2 linked regions of the Pontibacter liquoris genome follow. The protein of the gene in region 1 interacts with the protein of each later gene in a pairwise test. Links are inferred from orthologs where the notes say so. Each region holds a gene or a part of one and is shown on either strand. Other genes may lie near its edges. The genes, in order: dnaB and dnaA.

Evidence for each region.
Region 2: the proteins of dnaB (region 1) and dnaA interact in binary tests that used the Escherichia coli proteins (3 or more experiments, as listed by UniProt). The link is inferred for Pontibacter liquoris from one-to-one orthologs.

Annotation. Positions count from the first base shown.
Region 1 is NZ_JALEBG010000001.1:958,081-966,847, forward strand. What follows is about bases 1-2,918. They hold dnaB (replicative DNA helicase), read left to right. Parts: upstream 1-629; coding sequence 630-2,207; downstream 2,208-2,918. Other genes in these bases: LWL52_RS03885 (UDP-N-acetylmuramate--L-alanine ligase), read right to left, coding at 1-418. Also shown: LWL52_RS03895 (nitroreductase family protein), read right to left, coding at 3,101-3,688; LWL52_RS03900 (PAS domain-containing protein), read left to right, coding at 3,890-5,167; LWL52_RS03905 (histidine kinase), read left to right, coding at 5,186-5,542; LWL52_RS03910 (phospho-sugar mutase), read right to left, coding at 5,604-7,337; hppD (4-hydroxyphenylpyruvate dioxygenase), read right to left, coding at 7,697-8,767. UniProt on the Escherichia coli protein: The main replicative DNA helicase, it participates in initiation and elongation during chromosome replication. Travels ahead of the DNA replisome, separating dsDNA into templates for DNA synthesis.
Region 2 is NZ_JALEBG010000003.1:268,649-277,428, reverse strand. The notes cover bases 1,895-4,825. They hold dnaA (chromosomal replication initiator protein DnaA), read left to right. Parts: upstream 1,895-2,613; coding sequence 2,614-4,038; downstream 4,039-4,825. Other genes in these bases: LWL52_RS18165 (acetate uptake transporter), read left to right, coding at 4,383-4,825; LWL52_RS18175 (bifunctional metallophosphatase/5'-nucleotidase), read left to right, coding at 1,895-2,508. In the rest of the region: LWL52_RS18185 (amidohydrolase), read left to right, coding at 1-663; LWL52_RS18180 (5'-nucleotidase C-terminal domain-containing protein), read left to right, coding at 807-1,565; more of LWL52_RS18175, read left to right, coding at 1,579-1,894; more of LWL52_RS18165, read left to right, coding at 4,826-5,003; LWL52_RS18160 (hypothetical protein), read right to left, coding at 5,143-5,652; LWL52_RS18155 (OsmC family peroxiredoxin), read right to left, coding at 5,717-6,151; LWL52_RS18150 (GH3 auxin-responsive promoter family protein), read left to right, coding at 6,316-7,818; LWL52_RS18145 (four helix bundle protein), read left to right, coding at 8,105-8,236; LWL52_RS18140 (1-deoxy-D-xylulose-5-phosphate reductoisomerase), read left to right, coding at 8,261-8,780. UniProt on the Escherichia coli protein: Plays an essential in the initiation and regulation of chromosomal replication. Binds in an ATP-dependent fashion to the origin of replication (oriC) to initiate formation of the DNA replication initiation complex once per cell cycle.

The sequences.
Region 1 (8,767 bases):
AATCGAACTTGCGGCCCAGGTGCCGGAGCACGTGCATGATGATGGAAGTGATGGACGTTTTGCCGTGGCTGCCTCCAATTACAATGCGCTGCTTGTCGCGGCTCTGCTCGTATATAAATTCCGGGAAAGAGTAGATGGGCAGGCCAAGTTCCTGGGCGCGCTGCAGCTCGGGGTTATCCGGGCGGGCGTGCATCCCAAGTATAACGGCATCCAGTGTGGCATCCAGTTTTTCCGGGAACCAGCCTTCCTGCGCGGGCAGGATGCCGGCGGTGGCCAGCCTGCTTTTGGCAGGTTCAAATATCTCATCGTCCGAGCCGGTTACCTGCAGTCCTTTGTCGTGCAGGGCCAGCGCCAGGTTGTGCATAATGCTTCCACCAATGGCAATCAGGTGGATACGCTTAAATTCCTTCTTCTCCATAAACCAGGCAAAATGTTCTCAATCAGACAAAGTTAGAAGACCTTTTGAGAATTAAAATAGGCAAACCTTAATATGTGGATACTTTGTGGATATGTTGCTGGCAGCTGTGGATAGCCTGTTTAAAGCCTGCAGGATAATGTTAACAGGAGGGTGCGCAAGTTTTACGAACATTTTTAAGGCGCGGCATCTATAAGGATATATCTTTGTGCTTATGGAGGAGATGAAAATGAATGTGCGGCCCACGGGCAACCGGAACGGATGGCAGAAAAAAGCGCCCCTGGTTTCGGAGTTAGGCAAGAAGCCCCCACAGGCCCTTGACCTGGAAGAAGCCGTTCTGGGCGCGCTGATGCTGGAGAAAGATGCCTTAACAAACGTAATTGATATTCTGCGCCCGCAGAGCTTTTACAAGGAGGCGCACCAGCGTATTTTTAAAGCCATACTGGCGCTGTTCGATAAATCCGAGCCCATCGATATCCTGACCGTGACGCACGAGCTGCGCGAGCAGGGTGAGCTGGAGCTGGCTGGCGGCGCATATTACGTTACGCAGCTGACCACCCGCGTAAACTCAGCCGCCAACATCGAGTACCACGCTCGTATCATCACCGAAAACTCTATCAAACGCGACCTGATCTCTATTTCCTCGGAAGTACTTTCGAGCGCCTTTGAAGATACTACCGACGTTTTTGACCTGCTGGATAAGACCGAGGCCAAACTCTACGAAGTATCGGAATCCAACATCCGCAAGAACTTCGACGACATGCGCTCGCTCATGCACCAGGCCATTAAAGAACTGGAAGAAAAGCGCAAGCAGTCGGATGGTTTAACGGGGGTTCCGAGCGGGCTGGTAGCGCTGGACCGCGTTACGTCAGGCTGGCAGAAATCGGATTTGGTTATACTTGCCGCCCGCCCCGCCATGGGTAAAACGGCATTCGTGCTCTCATGTATGCGCAATGCTGCCGTGGATTTTGGCAAAGGCGTGGCGATTTTCTCGCTCGAGATGTCGTCGCTGCAGTTGGTAAACCGTCTTATTTCGTCCGAAGCAGAGCTGGACTCGGAAAAGATCAAAAAGGGCAGCCTGGAAGATTATGAGTGGGCACAGCTCAACCATAAGATCGCCAAACTAACCGAAGCGCCTATTTTTATCGATGACACCCCGGGCCTTTCTATCCGCGAGCTGCGTACCAAGTGCCGTCGCCTAAAAGCGCAGTACGACATCCAGATGATCATTATCGACTACCTGCAGTTGATGAGCGGCAACGCCGACGGCAAAGGAGGCGGTAACCGCGAGCAGGAAATCGCCTCGATCTCGCGGGCTATGAAAATGCTGGCCAAAGAATTGAATGTGCCGGTTATTGCACTCTCGCAGCTAAGCCGCGCCGTAGAAACGCGTGGGGGCGACAAGCGCCCGCAGCTATCTGACCTTCGTGAATCAGGTTCTATTGAGCAGGACGCCGATATGGTGTGTTTCCTCTATCGTCCGGAGTATTACGGCATCACCGAAGACGAGATGGGTAACCCGACCGCGGGCGTAGGAGAGGTGATCATTGCCAAGCACCGGAACGGTTCGCTTGAAAACGTGCAGTTGAAATTTATTGGCAAGTATACCAAATTTACCAACCTCGACCACGACTTCGGCGGCGATGCGATGGGCAGCTTTAATGCCTTGCCTAACAGCACGTTCGATGCCGAAACGCCGGGCTCTATCCGGCTGGGCAGCCGCATGAACGACGGCGGGAAAAGCGGAGGCGGGTTCCCGTCATCCAATTTTGATGAAGAACCGCCGTTCTAAGAGAAAGTTACTTAGCTTATTATACTGATCCCAAGCCAAAGGGATGAGAAGCCGCTGCGCCGTTTGTGCCAGCGGCTTTTCTTTTGAAATGGGTTTTGCTGTTGTTTTATACTTGCTGCTATACTTATTAGTGGCTGTACCTCCGCATCTTTATACTTTGGCTATACTTGCAAGCTTGAGTCTGATGTGGTGGTTTATACTTCCGGCTATACTTGTTAGCTAGCTGTATTCCTCAGTTTTATACTAGTCTTGTTTCATCTTTAGCTTTGGAGCGCTCCAAGCCCGCAAGGGCTCGTCCTTTGGCATCGCGCTGTGGCGTGAAGCTGCTCCTCGCTGGCGCTGCGGGCTGCCCTACGAGCACTGCAACACACCAAGGCGTTCAACCCAAGGACTGGGAAGCTTTCGATAGCGGCTGTTTATACTTGAGCATAAATATAAGCTTCAACTTTATCTGTATTGCATTTAGGTAGGGACAGGTCGCGACCTGTCCGCGCGATGGCAGCTGCTATAAAAGTATAGCTGAAGTATAAGTATGAACTTTCCCTCCTTCCCTCCCTATGTTGTCATCCTGAAAGGATCCTGGTGGATGGGAGGTTAAGCCTTTCCTACGCATGTATTCTGTTGCTACCCATCTGCCCAAAGTCCCCCTTTGAAGGGGGGTAGGGGATGTTCTTCTTCCTCCTAAACTAAGCTGCTTATACTTCGGTTCAAGTATAATCTTACTCTCCATACCTCTTTCTTTGAGTCATCCTGAAAGGATTTTTGTAGAAAGCAGATGAAGCTATTAATACCCCGCTTATGCTTTAAGCATAATAACTACTTGCTCCCCTCCTTAGTAAAGGAAGGGTAGAGTGGTTGGACCCTGCATTGCAGCACTTATTACATCCAGGCTGTTACTCTTGCCACACCACTTTCTCGTCCAGTGGGATCTGGCGTTTGCCATCGGACTGTGGTTTGTCGGAGTAGCCAAGGTATAAAATGCCCAGCACCACATCCTCTTCGCGGAGCTGTAACATGGTTTTCATGGCCGGATGATAGGCCATACCGCCAGAGCCCCAGTAGGAGGCGATACCCAGGGCGGTGGCGCCCAGCAGCAAATTCTGGATGGCACAGGAGGTAGCGGCAATCTCCTCCAGGGCCGGGATCTTAGGCAGGTTGCCGCGTTGCATGTAGGCTACCAGCACATGCGAGGCCTGATCGCCCATGTGCAGCAGCTTCTCATACTTACTTTCATGATACTGATCAGGCAGGGTTTCCTGCAGGTAAAGATCGGCGTGGGCCTCGCAGAAAACCTTCACTTTCGGGCCGGCATAAACGATAAACCGCCACGGTTCGGTGTGTCCGTGCGTCGGAGCCCAATCGGCCAAGGCCAGTAGCTGCCATACCTGCTCATCGGGGACACGCTGCCCGTTCATGGCGGCTGGCTTGGTGGTTCTGCGGTTGCGGATGATGTGCGCAATGTGCTGATAGTGATCTTCCATAAATAGGATAAAATAAACGTTACATAATTACCTTAAGTTAGTACGTGCAATGTATTTTGCAGTCGTTCGTTAAACACACCTAATTGGGCGCAAAGCGCCGGAGGCAGGTGCCTGCATCGGAAGCCCTGGTTGTAACAGAAACCCGCTTTGCGTACCTTTAAGCGTGTTCTTGAATTCAAAAGAAGTTGTGCTATCTCATACATGGACTATAACAAACTATTCCGCAATATCCCTGAAGCGATCGTCGTGCTATCGCCTGGGTATAAAATTCTGGATGCCAGTGACCGGTACCTGGCCGTGACCATGCGCACACGGGAGCAGATCGTGGGGCGACATTTTTTGTTGGAGGCTTTTCCGGACAAAGACCGCTCTTACGAAGACAACCCGGTGCGGCAGGTGCTCGACAAAACCTGCCGCACAAAGCAGACCGAATATCTGGAAGTGATTCGGTACGACCTGCCGAAACCGGCCGAAGAAGGCGGCGGCTACGACACCCGCTACTGGGAAGCGGCCCATACTCCTGTGCTGGATGAAGATGGAAATGTGAGCTACATCATCCAGCGCACCTCCGATGTAACCGAGCGGGAAGTGGCCAAGCTAGCCTTGACGCAAAGCGAGGAGAAATTCCGGTTTATGGCTGAAACCTTGCCCCAGCTGATCTTTACCACAGATCCGAAGGGTAACTATACGTACTTTAACCAGCGCTGGACCAGGTTCACAGGCTTGCCCGTAAAAGAGCTCCTCGGCTCAGACTGGAAGCAGCTGGTGCACCCCGAGGACTTGCCCCTTGTAGAACAAAAATGGACTGAAGCGCTGCAGCAGGAATCGGAATTGCAGGTGGAATATCGCCTGAAAGAGAATGACGGCAACTACCGCTGGTGCCTGTGCCGCGTACTGCCCATGACGAACGATGCCGGCCGGATACTGATGTGGGTGGGCAGCGTCACCGACATCCATCATACCCGCCAGATGGTACAGGAGCTGCTAACTGCCAACGAGCAGATGGCGCACCTGTCTGACCAGGTGCAGAGCGCCTACACCAAAGCTGAAAAAGAGCGGAAGACCCTGGAACGGCTGATTATGCAGGCGCCGGCCATTTTCTGTGTTTTGGAAGGGCCCCAGCATCGGTTTGAGCTTGTAAATGCCAAGTATCAGCAGCTTTTCCCGAACCGGCGACTGGTAGGCAAACCCGTTGCCGAGGCGCTGCCCGAAGTGGTGGAGCAGGGCTTTATACAGCTGCTGGATGAGGTGTATAACACCGGAAAGGATTTTGTAGCCGAAGAAGTACAGGTTAAAATCGACCGGCAGGACACCGGGCTGCTGGAGGATATTTATTTGACGTTTAGCTACCAGCCCATTTTTGAGGACGACAAAATAACAGGCATTCTGGTGTTTGCCAACGATGTAACCCGGCAGGTAAAGTATAAACAAAAGTTACAGGAGCTGGAGAGCGCCCATCATGACACAAGACAGGAGTAGGAGGGAGACACGCCAGGCATGAATATAGCTCAGGTTGACATTCAGCAACTGCGGATAAAACACATCCTGTACAAGTCTAAAGTACGGTCGGTGCTTTATGGCGGAGTATACGATGCGGCATTCTTTTCGCACTCGGGCCCGGTAGATACCTGGTTCAGCACGATCGGGCGGGTGCGCTATAGCCAGGAGCCAGAGATGGACGCCCTCCTGAAAGTGCACCAGGAGCTGGACATTACCGTGAACCAGCTCTTCGGTTTGTATAAAGGAGGCAAAATAGAGGAGGCGCACGAACAGCTTAAAAGTGTGGAAAAGAGCTCCACACACTTTCTCTCGCTGCTGCAGCAGCTGGAAGCACGGCTGAAGGTGCTGGCATAAAAAAGCCTGTTTAACGAAGCGTTAAACAGGCTTTTTTATGCTTTAGATGGAAGTGCCGAGCTTATTTCAGCTTCAGGTCGGTGAGGATCTGCGCTACCTTGCGGCTTAATTGCTGCTCGGTGGCGTCATAGTCGGCGGCAGAGGCCAGCGGCTCGTTTACGCTGATATAGAACTTGATCTTGGGCTCCGTGCCCGACGGGCGTGCCGAGATCTTGCTACCATCTTCGGTCAGGTATTGCAGCACGTTCGAGCTTTCCAGGTCCAGTTTGTTCTCCTGGCTGCTGAGCACCAGTTTGCGCGTGCTGAACTTATAGTCGCTGATCTCCACTACCCGGGAGCCGGCAACGGTCTGCGGCGGGTTGCTGCGCATATCGGCCATCATCTGCTGAATTTCTTCCGCGCCGCGCTGTCCTTTTTTAGTGAACGATACCAGCTCCTCTTTGTAGAAGCCATACTTGGTATACATCTCCACCATCATCTCGAACAGGCTCTGGCCATTGTCTTTGGCAACGGCCGCCATCTCCGCAATCAGGGCGCAGGCCGAGATCGCATCTTTGTCGCGCACAAAATCGCCGATCATGTAGCCGTAGCTTTCTTCGCCGCCGCCAATGTATACTTCCTTGCCTTCCAGGGCGCGGATCTTCTCGGCAATGTACTTAAAGCCGGTCAGGGTTTCGTACATGGTTACATTATAGCTATCGGCAATCTTTTTGATCAGATCGGTGGTTACGATGGTTTTCACCACGAACTCTTTGCCAGTCAGTTTGCCCGCTTTTTGCCAGGCCTGTAGCAGGTAATTGATAAGCAGCGCGCCGGTTTGGTTGCCGTTCAGCAGCACAAACTCGCCTTTCAGGTTGCGCACTGCAATACCCACGCGGTCCGAATCCGGGTCAGTGGCCAGTACCAGGTCGGCATCAATTTCTTTGGCTTTGTTCAGGGCCAGCGTCATGGCTTCCTTTTCCTCCGGGTTCGGGTACACCACGGTCGGGAAGTTGCCGTTGGGCACCGCCTGCTCTTCTACCACGTGCACGTTGGTAAAGCCAAAACGTTGCAGCACTTCAGGTACCAGCGTGATGCCGGTGCCGTGCAGCGGCGTGAATACGATCTTCAGGTCGTGCTGGCGTTTAATAGCTTCCTGCGAAATGGACAGGCGCAGCACTTCTTGGATATAAGCCTCGTCCAGTTCCCTGCCAATCATCTGGATGTTAGCGGGGTTGGGCTCAAACTTAACTTCATCCACCGAGTGGATCTTGTTTACTTCGGCAATGATGTTCTTGTCGTGCGGTGCGGTTACCTGCGCGCCATCGTTCCAGTATACTTTATAGCCGTTGTACTCTTTGGGGTTGTGCGAGGCGGTTACCACCACACCGCTTTTGCAGCCCAGGTGGCGGATGGCAAACGAAAGCTCGGGGGTTGGGCGCAGCGCCTCGAAAAGGTATACTTTAATGCCGTTGGCCGAGAAGATATCGGCGGCAATGCGGGCAAACACGTCGGAGTTGTTGCGGCTGTCGTGGGCGATGGCCACGCTGATCGGCTCGTTAGGGAAGTTGTGCTTGAGGTAATTGCAAAGACCTTGGGTAGCCATACCCAAGGTATAACGGTTCATGCGGTTGCTGCCCGCCCCCATAATGCCACGCAGGCCCCCGGTGCCGAACTCCAGGTCGCGGTAAAAAGCATCCGACAGCGCTTCGTTCTCGTTGCGCTCCAGCATGCCGTTAATTTCATCTTTGGTGGCCTGGTCGTAGTTACCGGTAAGCCACGCGTCAATTTTCTGGCGTATAGTTGTTTCGATCATAGTCTTACTGTTGGTGTTGTAATTATAATATTAAATCTGCTACAAGGTTGATCTTCGTCTCAACCCCAACGTCTTTTTTTTATATCATCCTGAAAGGATCTTTTGAGCAAAAAGGAAAGGCTTAACCTCCTTGCTCCCAAGTTTCTTAACAGAATGACAAGAAATTTAAATCTCTAAATTTTAAAGAAAACCTCTTGCTATTGAAAGGGCAGGTTGAAAACAAGCGATACCTCCTATCCTACAAAAAATCACACCAGCGCTTGTTGTACTGACGCACATCCGGAAGCGCTGGTGTGAAATTATACTTCGAAATAAAGCAATCCAAGCCATTTTTACACGGCCTATACTTTGTTCCGGGCTTAAAGGTTTCCGCGCAGCGCCTGCTCGCGCTCGATGGCCTCGAACAGGGCTTTGAAATTACCTTTGCCAAACGAGCGGGCTCCTTTGCGCTGGATGATCTCAAAGAAAACGGTCGGGCGGTCTTCCACCGGCTTGGTGAAGATCTGCAGCAGGTAGCCTTCGTCGTCGCGGTCTACCAGCAGGTTCAGGTCTCTCAAATCCTGCATGTCTTCGTCGATGTGGCCGACGCGCTCCAGTAGATCCTGGTAATAGGTTTCGGGCACGCGCAGGAACTCCACGCCCCGGCGGCGCAGCTCACTTACCGTGTGCAGGATATTATCGGTGGCAACCGCAATGTGCTGTACGCCGGCGCCGCGGTAAAACTCCAGGTACTCATCTATCTGCGATTTCTTTTTGCCGGCTGCCGGTTCATTTATCGGGAATTTGATGTAGCCGTTGCCGTTCGATACCACTTTCGACATCAGGGCGGTATACTCGGTGCTGATATCGTTATCATCGAATGTGAGGAGCAGTTTGAAGCCCATTACATCTTCATAGAACTTCACCCACTCGTTCATGCGGCCCAGCTCCACGTTGCCCACACAGTGGTCTACATACTTGAGGCCCACCGGTTCTGCGGCCACCCCGGACGAACGTGGCTCGTAGCCGGGCATAAACACGCCGTTATAGTTTTTGCGCTCCACAAACGTATGGATGGTGTCGCCATAAGTATGGATAGAAGCCAATTTCACTTCGCCATGCGCATCGGTTAATGTCCGTGGCTCGCTAGCTGGTTTGGCGCCGCGGGCTACCGTACCACGGAACGCTTCTTCGGCGTCATCCACCCAAAGGGCCAGTACTTTTACCCCATCGCCGTGCAGGTGCACATGTTGTGCAATGTCAGAATCCGGGTAAATAGCGGTTGTCAGCACCAGGCGTATTTTTTCCTGCTGCACGACATAAGAAGCGCGGTCGCGCACGCCGGTTTCAGGGCCGGCATAGGCCACCAGTTTAAAGCCGAAAGCGGTCTGGTAAAAGTGCGCCGCCTGCTTGGCATTTCCCACATAAAACTCGATGTGATCGGTGCCGTT
Region 2 (8,780 bases), on another replicon or contig:
GGTGGCACCATGGCCAGCGCCGACATTTTCCGCATTAAGGTAAACGGCAAGCAGGTGCACGGCGCCTACCCCTGGGGCGGGATCGACCCGGTCGTAACAGCCTCGCAAATCGTGCTGGGACTACAGACCATTATTAGCCGCCAGGTAGAGCTGCCCGAAGATGCGGCCGTGATCACGGTTGGGATGATCCATGGCGGGGTGCGTAACAACATTATTCCGGAAGAGGTGCTGCTGGAAGGCACGGTGCGGGCGCTGAACAAAGACATGCAGCAGCAGATCCACGACAAGATCAAACTCACCGCCACCAAGATAGCGGAAAGTGCCGGCGCTACTGCCCAGGTCGAGATCATCCCGCAAACGCCCGTGACTTATAACGACCCGGCCCTGACAGACAAGATGCTGCCTACGTTACAGGCGGTAGCCGGACGGGATAACGTGATCCTGACCAAAGCCGTAACGGGTGCCGAGGACTTTGCTTTTTACCAGGAGAAGATCCCGGGGCTCTTCGTTTTCGTGGGCGGCATGCCCAATGGCAAAGACCCTAAAATAGCTGCGGCGCACCATACGCCCGATTTTTACATCGATGAAAGTGGTATGAAGCTGGGTGTGAAAACGCTGACCGGCCTGACACTGAACTACATGGAAGGTAAAGGGAAAAAGTAGTTGTATCTCCGGGCTGCACAAGTATAGCGCTGTTTGCTTCTAGCAAACCCGAGAGTCATCGGATCTATCTCATAAACGCTATTTGTGCCGCTTTTGAGAACGCAGTACCTTTGTGGACAAATCACCTGAAGGACTTTTCTCCTATGACAATATTTCGGCTTAAGCGCCTGCCAATTGCCTTGCTGGTGCTCTCATTAGGGGCTTGCCAGCCACGCACCTGGCAGGCCTCGCCCAGCCTCACCACCACCGATGTGCCGGTAGACAGTACGATTACGGCCGACCGGCAGACGGAAGCATTCATTGCGCCCTTCCGCCGGCAGGTAACTGATAAAATGAGCGAGGTAGTAGGTTTTGCGCCCGTGGCGCTGGGTAAAGGCGATTACCAGTCGCCGCTGGGCAACTTTGTGGTAGACCTGCAGCTTGCCCAAAGCCAGCCGCTCTACGGCAAGCCAATCGACCTGTCGCTGACTACCAATGGCGGCTTGCGGCAGCCGCTGCCGCAGGGCAACATTACCACGGGCCATGTGTTTGAGCTGATGCCCTTTGAAAATGAGCTCGTGGTGCTCACGCTGGAGGGCAATACTGTAAAAGCGCTGTTTGATTATGCAGCAGCCAATAAGAATGCGCCCATCGGCAATGCCACCTACACAGTGAAGGGTGGAAAGGCCACGGACATTAAAATTGGCGGCAAGCCCTTTGACCCCGCCCGGACCTATACATTGGTGACGTCCGATTACCTGGCAGGTGGCGGAGACGATCTGGCTATGCTCAAAGCGGCCACAAACACCGAGAAAGTAGGTTTGCTGCTGCGCGATGCCATCTTGCAGCAGATCAGGCAGATGACGGCGGCCGGGAAACCAGTTACGGCCGATGTGGCCACGCGTGTTACGGTTTTGCCCTAAGTATAAGCACACCATGAAAAGAAGAGATTTCATTAAAGCATCGGCCGTGGGGGCAGCGGGTATCAGCTTGCTGGGAATGCCTTTTTCGGCCGAAGCAGCCCAGCAGCTTACGCTGACCATCCTGCACACCAACGACCAGCATTCGCGCATAGACCCCATGCCCGCTGATGGGCGGAAGTATGGCGGCATGGGCGGCATGGCCCGCCGCGCCTCCTTAATAGAGAAGGTGCGCCGCGAGGAGCCCAATGTGCTGCTGCTGGATGCCGGCGACATCTGGCAGGGCACGCCGTATTTTAACTTCTTTAAAGGCGAGCTGGAGTACCAGCTGATGAGCCAGATGAAGTATGACGCAGCCACGCTCGGCAACCACGACTTCGACAACGGCTTGGAGGGCTTGCACAACCAGTTGCCCAAAGCAGAGTTCCCGTTTTTGGTCGCCAACTATAACTTTAACAACACCATCCTCAAAAACCGGTTTCAGCCCTATAAGGTGTTTGAAAAACAGGGGCTGCGCATAGGCGTGTTCGGGCTGGGCATTGAGCTGGCGGGGCTGGTAAGCAAAAACAACTATGGCCAGACCGAGTACCTGGACCCGGTGGCGGTGGCGCGCGAAATGGTGCAGGAACTGCGCGGACAGCAGAAGTGCCATTTGGTGATCTGCCTCTCGCACCTGGGCTATAGTTATAAGGACGAAAAGATAGACGACCTGAAGCTTGCCGGGCAGGTAGAAGGCATCGACCTGATCATCGGAGGGCACACGCATACGTTCCTCGACGTGCCCACCATAGTGCAAAATACAGGCGGCCAAACGCTCGTTAACCAGGTGGGCTGGTCGGGTATTTTTCTGGGGCGTATCGACTTCACATTCAATAAAAAGACAAAGCAGCGGACTGCTTTCCGGACCGCCGTTTTGCCTGTGGATAACCCTGTATTAACTTCGTGAATAAATAATTTTTTGTTTTAAATTATTTAAGCATTTTTGCAACCCCCCTGCCGTTAAGGAGTGGTTTGTTTCACCAAACGGATCTTGTGTGTTTTGGAAAATTGGATGATCAAAGACTGTTCTACTGTATGGAGTAACTGCCTGCAGGTGATAAAGGAAAATATTGGCGAACAAAGCTTTAAAACTTGGTTCGAGCCGATTAAGCCCATATCCCTGCGCGACAGCGTACTGACCATACAAGTGCCCAGCCAGTTCTTTTACGAATGGCTGGAGGAGCACTATGTGCAGCTTCTGAAAAAAGTCATCTACCAGGAACTCGGCAGCGAGGGAAGGCTGGAATACTCTATTATTGTGGACCGTGGAAACGAGTCTAACAAGCCGCAGACGGTCAACATACCGACCAAAAAAATACCACAGGCCGTGGTGAACTCTTACAGGCCGGAACAGAATTTTATCAAGAGCCCGTTCGAGTCCAAAACCATTGACCGCAACTTCCTTAACTCGCAGCTCAATTCTTCTTATAATTTCGAGAACTACATTGAGGGGGACTGTAACCGCCTGGCGCGCTCGGCGGGTTTTGCCGTGGCCAACAAACCCGGCACTACTTCTTTTAACCCGCTGATGGTGTATGGCGGTGTGGGGCTGGGCAAAACGCACCTGGTGCAGGCGATTGGCAACCACATCAAAAACAGCGACCCCAACAAGTTTGTGCTGTATGTGTCGTCCGAAAAGTTCGTGAACCAGTTCATCGAATCGGTGCGCACCAACAACGTGCAGGACTTTGCTAACTTTTACCTGTTGGTGGATATCCTCATCATCGACGACGTGCAGTTCTTGAGCGGCAAGGATAAAACGCAGGAGATGTTCTTTCACATCTTCAACCACCTGCACCAGTCGGGCAAGCAGATCGTGATGACCTCCGATTGCCCGCCGCGTGACCTCAAAGGCCTGGAAGAGCGCCTGTTGTCGCGCTTTAAGTGGGGCCTGACGGCCGATTTGCAGAGCCCGGACTTTGAAACCCGGATGGCTATCATCCAGAAAAAGATGCAGAGCGACGGCATCGATATTCCGGACAACGTGGTGGAATACCTGGCCTACAGCGTTGACACGAACGTGCGGGAACTCGAAGGCGTGCTGATCTCGCTTATCGCGCAATCGTCGCTCAACCGCAAGGAAATTGACCTGGAGCTTGCCAAGCAGGCCCTAAAGCATATCATCGAGGATGTGGAGACAGAGGTAAACCTCGACTTCATCCAGAAAACGGTGGCCGAGTACTTCCAGGTGAGCCTGGATTCGCTCAAAGCCAAAACCCGCAAGAAAGAGATCGTGACGGCACGGCAGGTAGCCATGTACTTTGCCAAAGAGTTTACCAGCCATTCGCTTAAATCCATCGGGTACCACTTCGGCGGCCGCGACCACAGTACCGTTATTCACTCGGTGCAAACTGTTTCGGACCTGATCGACACCGACAAGAAATTCAAAGCCAGCATACAGGAGCTTCAGAAGAAGTTTAAATCCAAGGCAGGCTGATAAAAATAAATTTCTGTAACAAGCGGCCAGGGCTACAGCAATCCTGTTGCTTTCCTTTTCCTTATACTTCTTCCGTTTTTCCGCTGCTTATACTTGGCGCGGATCATTTCCAAAGTGCACACACTGCGCTGCCGGCTTCCTGCCGCAGCTAGCGCCAGCCCTAATCTTTTCTGTTACAGGTAAATAACTACCTGTTTGTGCTTGCCATACTATTGTAAAACTCATTTTAAATGTGTATATAGTACGAGCATATATAGTTGTGAAAGCAGCCTTTCTTTCCGCTACATCTGTTTTTGTTACCCGGTCCCGCTTTCAAGTATTTTCTCAAACATACAAAGCTCTATATGAACCAAACAGATGTGATTGCCCTGAAAGACACCACTGCAAACCCGGCACCGCTCGGGCTTTTTGCCTTTGGTATGACCACCGTATTGCTGAACCTCCACAATGCCGGGATCTTTGAAATGAATGCCATGATCCTGGCCATGGGGCTGTTTTATGGCGGACTGGCCCAGGTAGTGGCCGGTATAATGGAAGCCAAAAAGAACAACACCTTTGGCCTGACAGCCTTTGTTTCGTATGGCTTTTTCTGGCTCACGCTGGTGGGCCTGCTCGTGATGCCGAAGCTGGGCTGGGGCGAGGCCGCTTCCGAAACAGGTATGGTGGCCTACCTGGTGATGTGGGGCATCTTTACCGCGCTGCTGTTTTTAGGTACCCTCCAAATTAGCCGAGCCCTGCAGGTAGTATTTGCCACCCTCACTGTGCTGTTCTTTTTGCTGGCCCTGGGCGACGCGACAGGCAATGCGGCCATTAAAACCTTTACCGGCTACGAAGGTATTATCTGTGGTGCTTCTGCCATTTATGCGGCCACTGCAACCCTGCTGAACGAAGTTTACGGCAGAACACTGCTGCCTGTGGGCGCGGCAGTGAAGCCGGCTGCAGTAGCCTTTGCTGCCGCCAGGTAAGTATAACGGCACTTAGAAAACGCCCGAAGCTGGTTCCGGTTTAAGCATCTCACCGACGCTAAAAAGAGCAGCGGCTATACTTTGCAAAGTATAGCCGCTGCTCTTTTTATTTGATCGTGTTTATACTTGCAGCCGCTTGTCAGGTGCCAAAGCTAGCCGATTCGGTTACCGTATAGCCATACTCGTCGGCCATGTCGCGTACTTTGGTCTTTATCTTCTCCAGGTCCCGCTTCTTGCGTACCTGCTTCAGGTCCAGGTACAGCTTGGTGGCATCGCTCTTGGTTACCTGCAGCGCCAGCGGCGAGATAAGCACCTGCTCGATGCTATGAATCGGGATGATGTGCTTGGTGCGGAAAGCGCCATACTTCTGTACAATGTATTGCGGCGTGATCTCAAAATAAGACTGCACCCCAAACACCGACGTGTTCTGCAACATGACATAGAGCAGAAAGACCAGGGCTAACCCGAAAAAGATATAATACAGGTATCCCTGATGAGCGGCTGTGCTGTCAAAAAAAAGCAGGTAACCTGCCCATCCCAACCAGCCCAATGCAAGGACCATCAGAACGGTAAAGGATAACATTGCATTACGGGTAGGAGATAGTTGCACCACCAAGGTCGTTCGTGCATTACGGCCGGTCGCTGCCATTCGGTAAAATTTACGTGAAACAAATGCTGCCATTAGCATGGCTTTGGCGCAATATAGTAATTTTTTACTTTTTTAGCGTCGCCTGCAGCGTTATCTCGGGCACGGCCCCCAGCGCTTTAGACACCGGGCAGCCTTCTTTTGCTTTCTGAGCCAGTTGCTGAAAGGTTTCCTCATCCAGGCCCTCTGCTTTGGCTTCTGTTCGTAGCTCGATCTTCTGGATCAGTGGCGCGCCGTCTTTCTCGCCCAGCCATACACTGGCGGTAGTTTCAATAAACTCCGGGGTGATGTTCTCGTTGCCCATGAGCGCGCTCAGGAACATCGAATAGCAACCGGCATGCGCAGCCCCGATCAGCTCCTCGGGCGAGGTGCCGCTGGTGCTGTCGCCAAAGCGGCTGGCATACGTGTATTTTGACTCTACGGCACCATTGCCGGTTTTAACGGAGCCTGTTCCGTCTTTTAGTCCTTTCTCCCATTTGGCACTTGCAGTGTGTTTTTTCATAGCTCTTGGTTTTGTTTTATTTCTATCAAACTTATTTAATCCGATATGGTTGCTAAAGTTTGGCAGCAGCAGAACAAAGTTCCGGACATTGGCCCTGAAAATGGCCAATACTATGGCAATAATGGTTTATCTGGGTATATTTACCTGTTCACTAATCGGAATATATGGGTGTAAAAGCATTGTTGAGTAAGCCATTTGCGGCCTATGTGCACAAGAAACATCAGCGTTGGATCGAAAACCCGGTAGCGGCACAGAACGCCATTTTTGAAAGTATCCTGCAGAAGGCGCAACATACTTTGTTTGGCCGCGACCACGGCTTCAGCGCCATCCGCACGCATGCTGATTATGTACAGGCCGTGCCAGTGCGTGACTATGAAGGCCTTGCCAACTACTTTAACCTGGTAAAAGAAGGGCAGAAAGATGTGCTCTGGCCGGGCAAACCCTTATACCTGGCCAAGACCTCGGGCACTACTTCGGGCACCAAGTATATTCCCATCACCAAAGACTCTATTCCCAACCATATCAACGGCGCCCGCGATGCCCTGCTGGCTTACGTGCACGAAACCGGCCGCTCCGCTTTCCTGGACGGGAAATTGATCTTTCTGTCGGGTAGCCCGGAGCTGGAGGAAGTAGGCGGCATTAAAACGGGCCGGCTATCGGGTATTGCCAACCACCACGTGCCCGGCTACCTGCGCACCAACCAGTTGCCCAGCTACGAAACCAATTGCATTGAGGACTGGGAAACGAAGCTCGACCAGATCATCGAGGAAACCATTGATCAGGACATGACGCTCATCTCGGGCATTCCGCCCTGGGTGCAGATGTATTTCGACAAGCTGATCCGGCAAACGGGCAAACCCATTAAGGATATTTTTCCGCACTTCTCTTTGTTTGTATATGGTGGCGTGAATTTTGAGCCCTACCGTAAAAAGATGATCGAGTCGATTGGCAGGGAGGTGGATTCGATTGAGCTATTCCCGGCCTCGGAGGGCTTTTTTGCTTACCAGAACAAGCAGCAGGACCCGGGCTTGCTGCTGCTGCTGGATGCAGGCATCTTCTACGAGTTTATACCGGTAGAGGAATATTTTAACGCCCAGCCCACCCGCCTGACCATTGGCCAGGTGGAGCCGGGCGTAAATTATGCCCTTGTGATCAGCAGCAACGCCGGCCTGTGGAGCTATTCCATCGGCGATACGGTGAAGTTTACCTCCGTGAAGCCTTACAAACTGATCGTGAGCGGGCGCATCAAGCACTTTATCTCGGCCTTTGGTGAGCACGTGATTGCCGAGGAAGTGGAAAAAGCCATGCAGCGCACCATGGCCCGGCATGGCAAAGTGGAGCTGCTCGAGTTTACCGTGGCCCCGTACGTGAGCCAGGACAAAGGGCAATCGTACCACGAGTGGCTGGTGGAATTTGCGCATCCGCCGCTGGACCTGGTCAATTTTGAAAAGGAACTGGATGAACAGCTGCGAAAGCTCAACTCCTACTACGATGACCTGATCAAAGGCAAGATCCTGCAGCCGCTGAAGATAAAGAAGCTCCCGGTGGGCACGTTCCGCAACTACATGAAGTCGCAGGGCAAGCTGGGCGGCCAGAACAAAGTGCCGCGCCTGAGCAATGACCGCAAGCTGGCAGAAGGCTTGCTGGAGGTGAGCAAGCAAGGGTAAGTGTTTAAAGTATAGAAAAGAAGTTTTGCAGCAATAGGAGTAACCGACCAAGTTCCTGTTTGGATAAGGTAGAAAGCCAGGCAATTACGTACTACTTTTTGTCATCCTGAAAGGATCTTGGTTGCAAGTAGTATAGGCTTACGCTCCTGAGCCAAAGGTGCAACTATAGGGCTGTTAGGCTGTAGATGAACAGCAGCCAGTAAGTATAGCTTGCCTTCGGTTTAGGAGTGCAGCAGTTAACGTGTAAAGGCACAAGTAGACGCTTGCGCCAGTAAAAGGCCGATTATTGCACGATACCGGATACCTAAAGCAGGAACAGTTTGAGAGTATACACGCAGACTGTGAAGAGTTAATAAAAATTTTGAATAGCATCATCATTACGAGCAAAGCGAAACTGGAAAAGAACACCAATTCGTAATTCGTAATTCGTAATTCGTAATTAATGAAGAGAATCGCCATACTTGGCTCTACAGGCTCCATCGGCACGCAGGCGCTGGAAGTGATCAGGGCGAACCCCGAAAGCTTTGAGCTGGAGGTGATCACCGCCAACAGCAATGCAGACCTGCTGATTGCGCAGGCACTGGAATTTAAGCCCAACGCGGTGGTAATTGCCCGCGACGAGCACTACGAGTACGTGCGGCAAGCGCTGCAGCACGAGGATATTAAAGTATACGCCGGCGCCAACGCGCTTGGCTCGGTCGTGGAAATGAGTACTGTAGACATGGTGCTTACCGCCATGGTCGGGTATGCGGGGCTATTGCCTACTATCCGGGCCATAAAAGCTGGCAAGCAAATTGCGCTGGCCAACAAAGAGACGCTGGTCGTGGCCGGGCAACTGATTACGGAACTGGCGCGGCAGCATGCCGTTAACATCTACCCGGTAGATTCGGAGCACAGCGCTATTTTCCAGTGCCTGGCCGGCGAGTTTCATAATCCGATCGAGAAGATCATACTAACAGCCT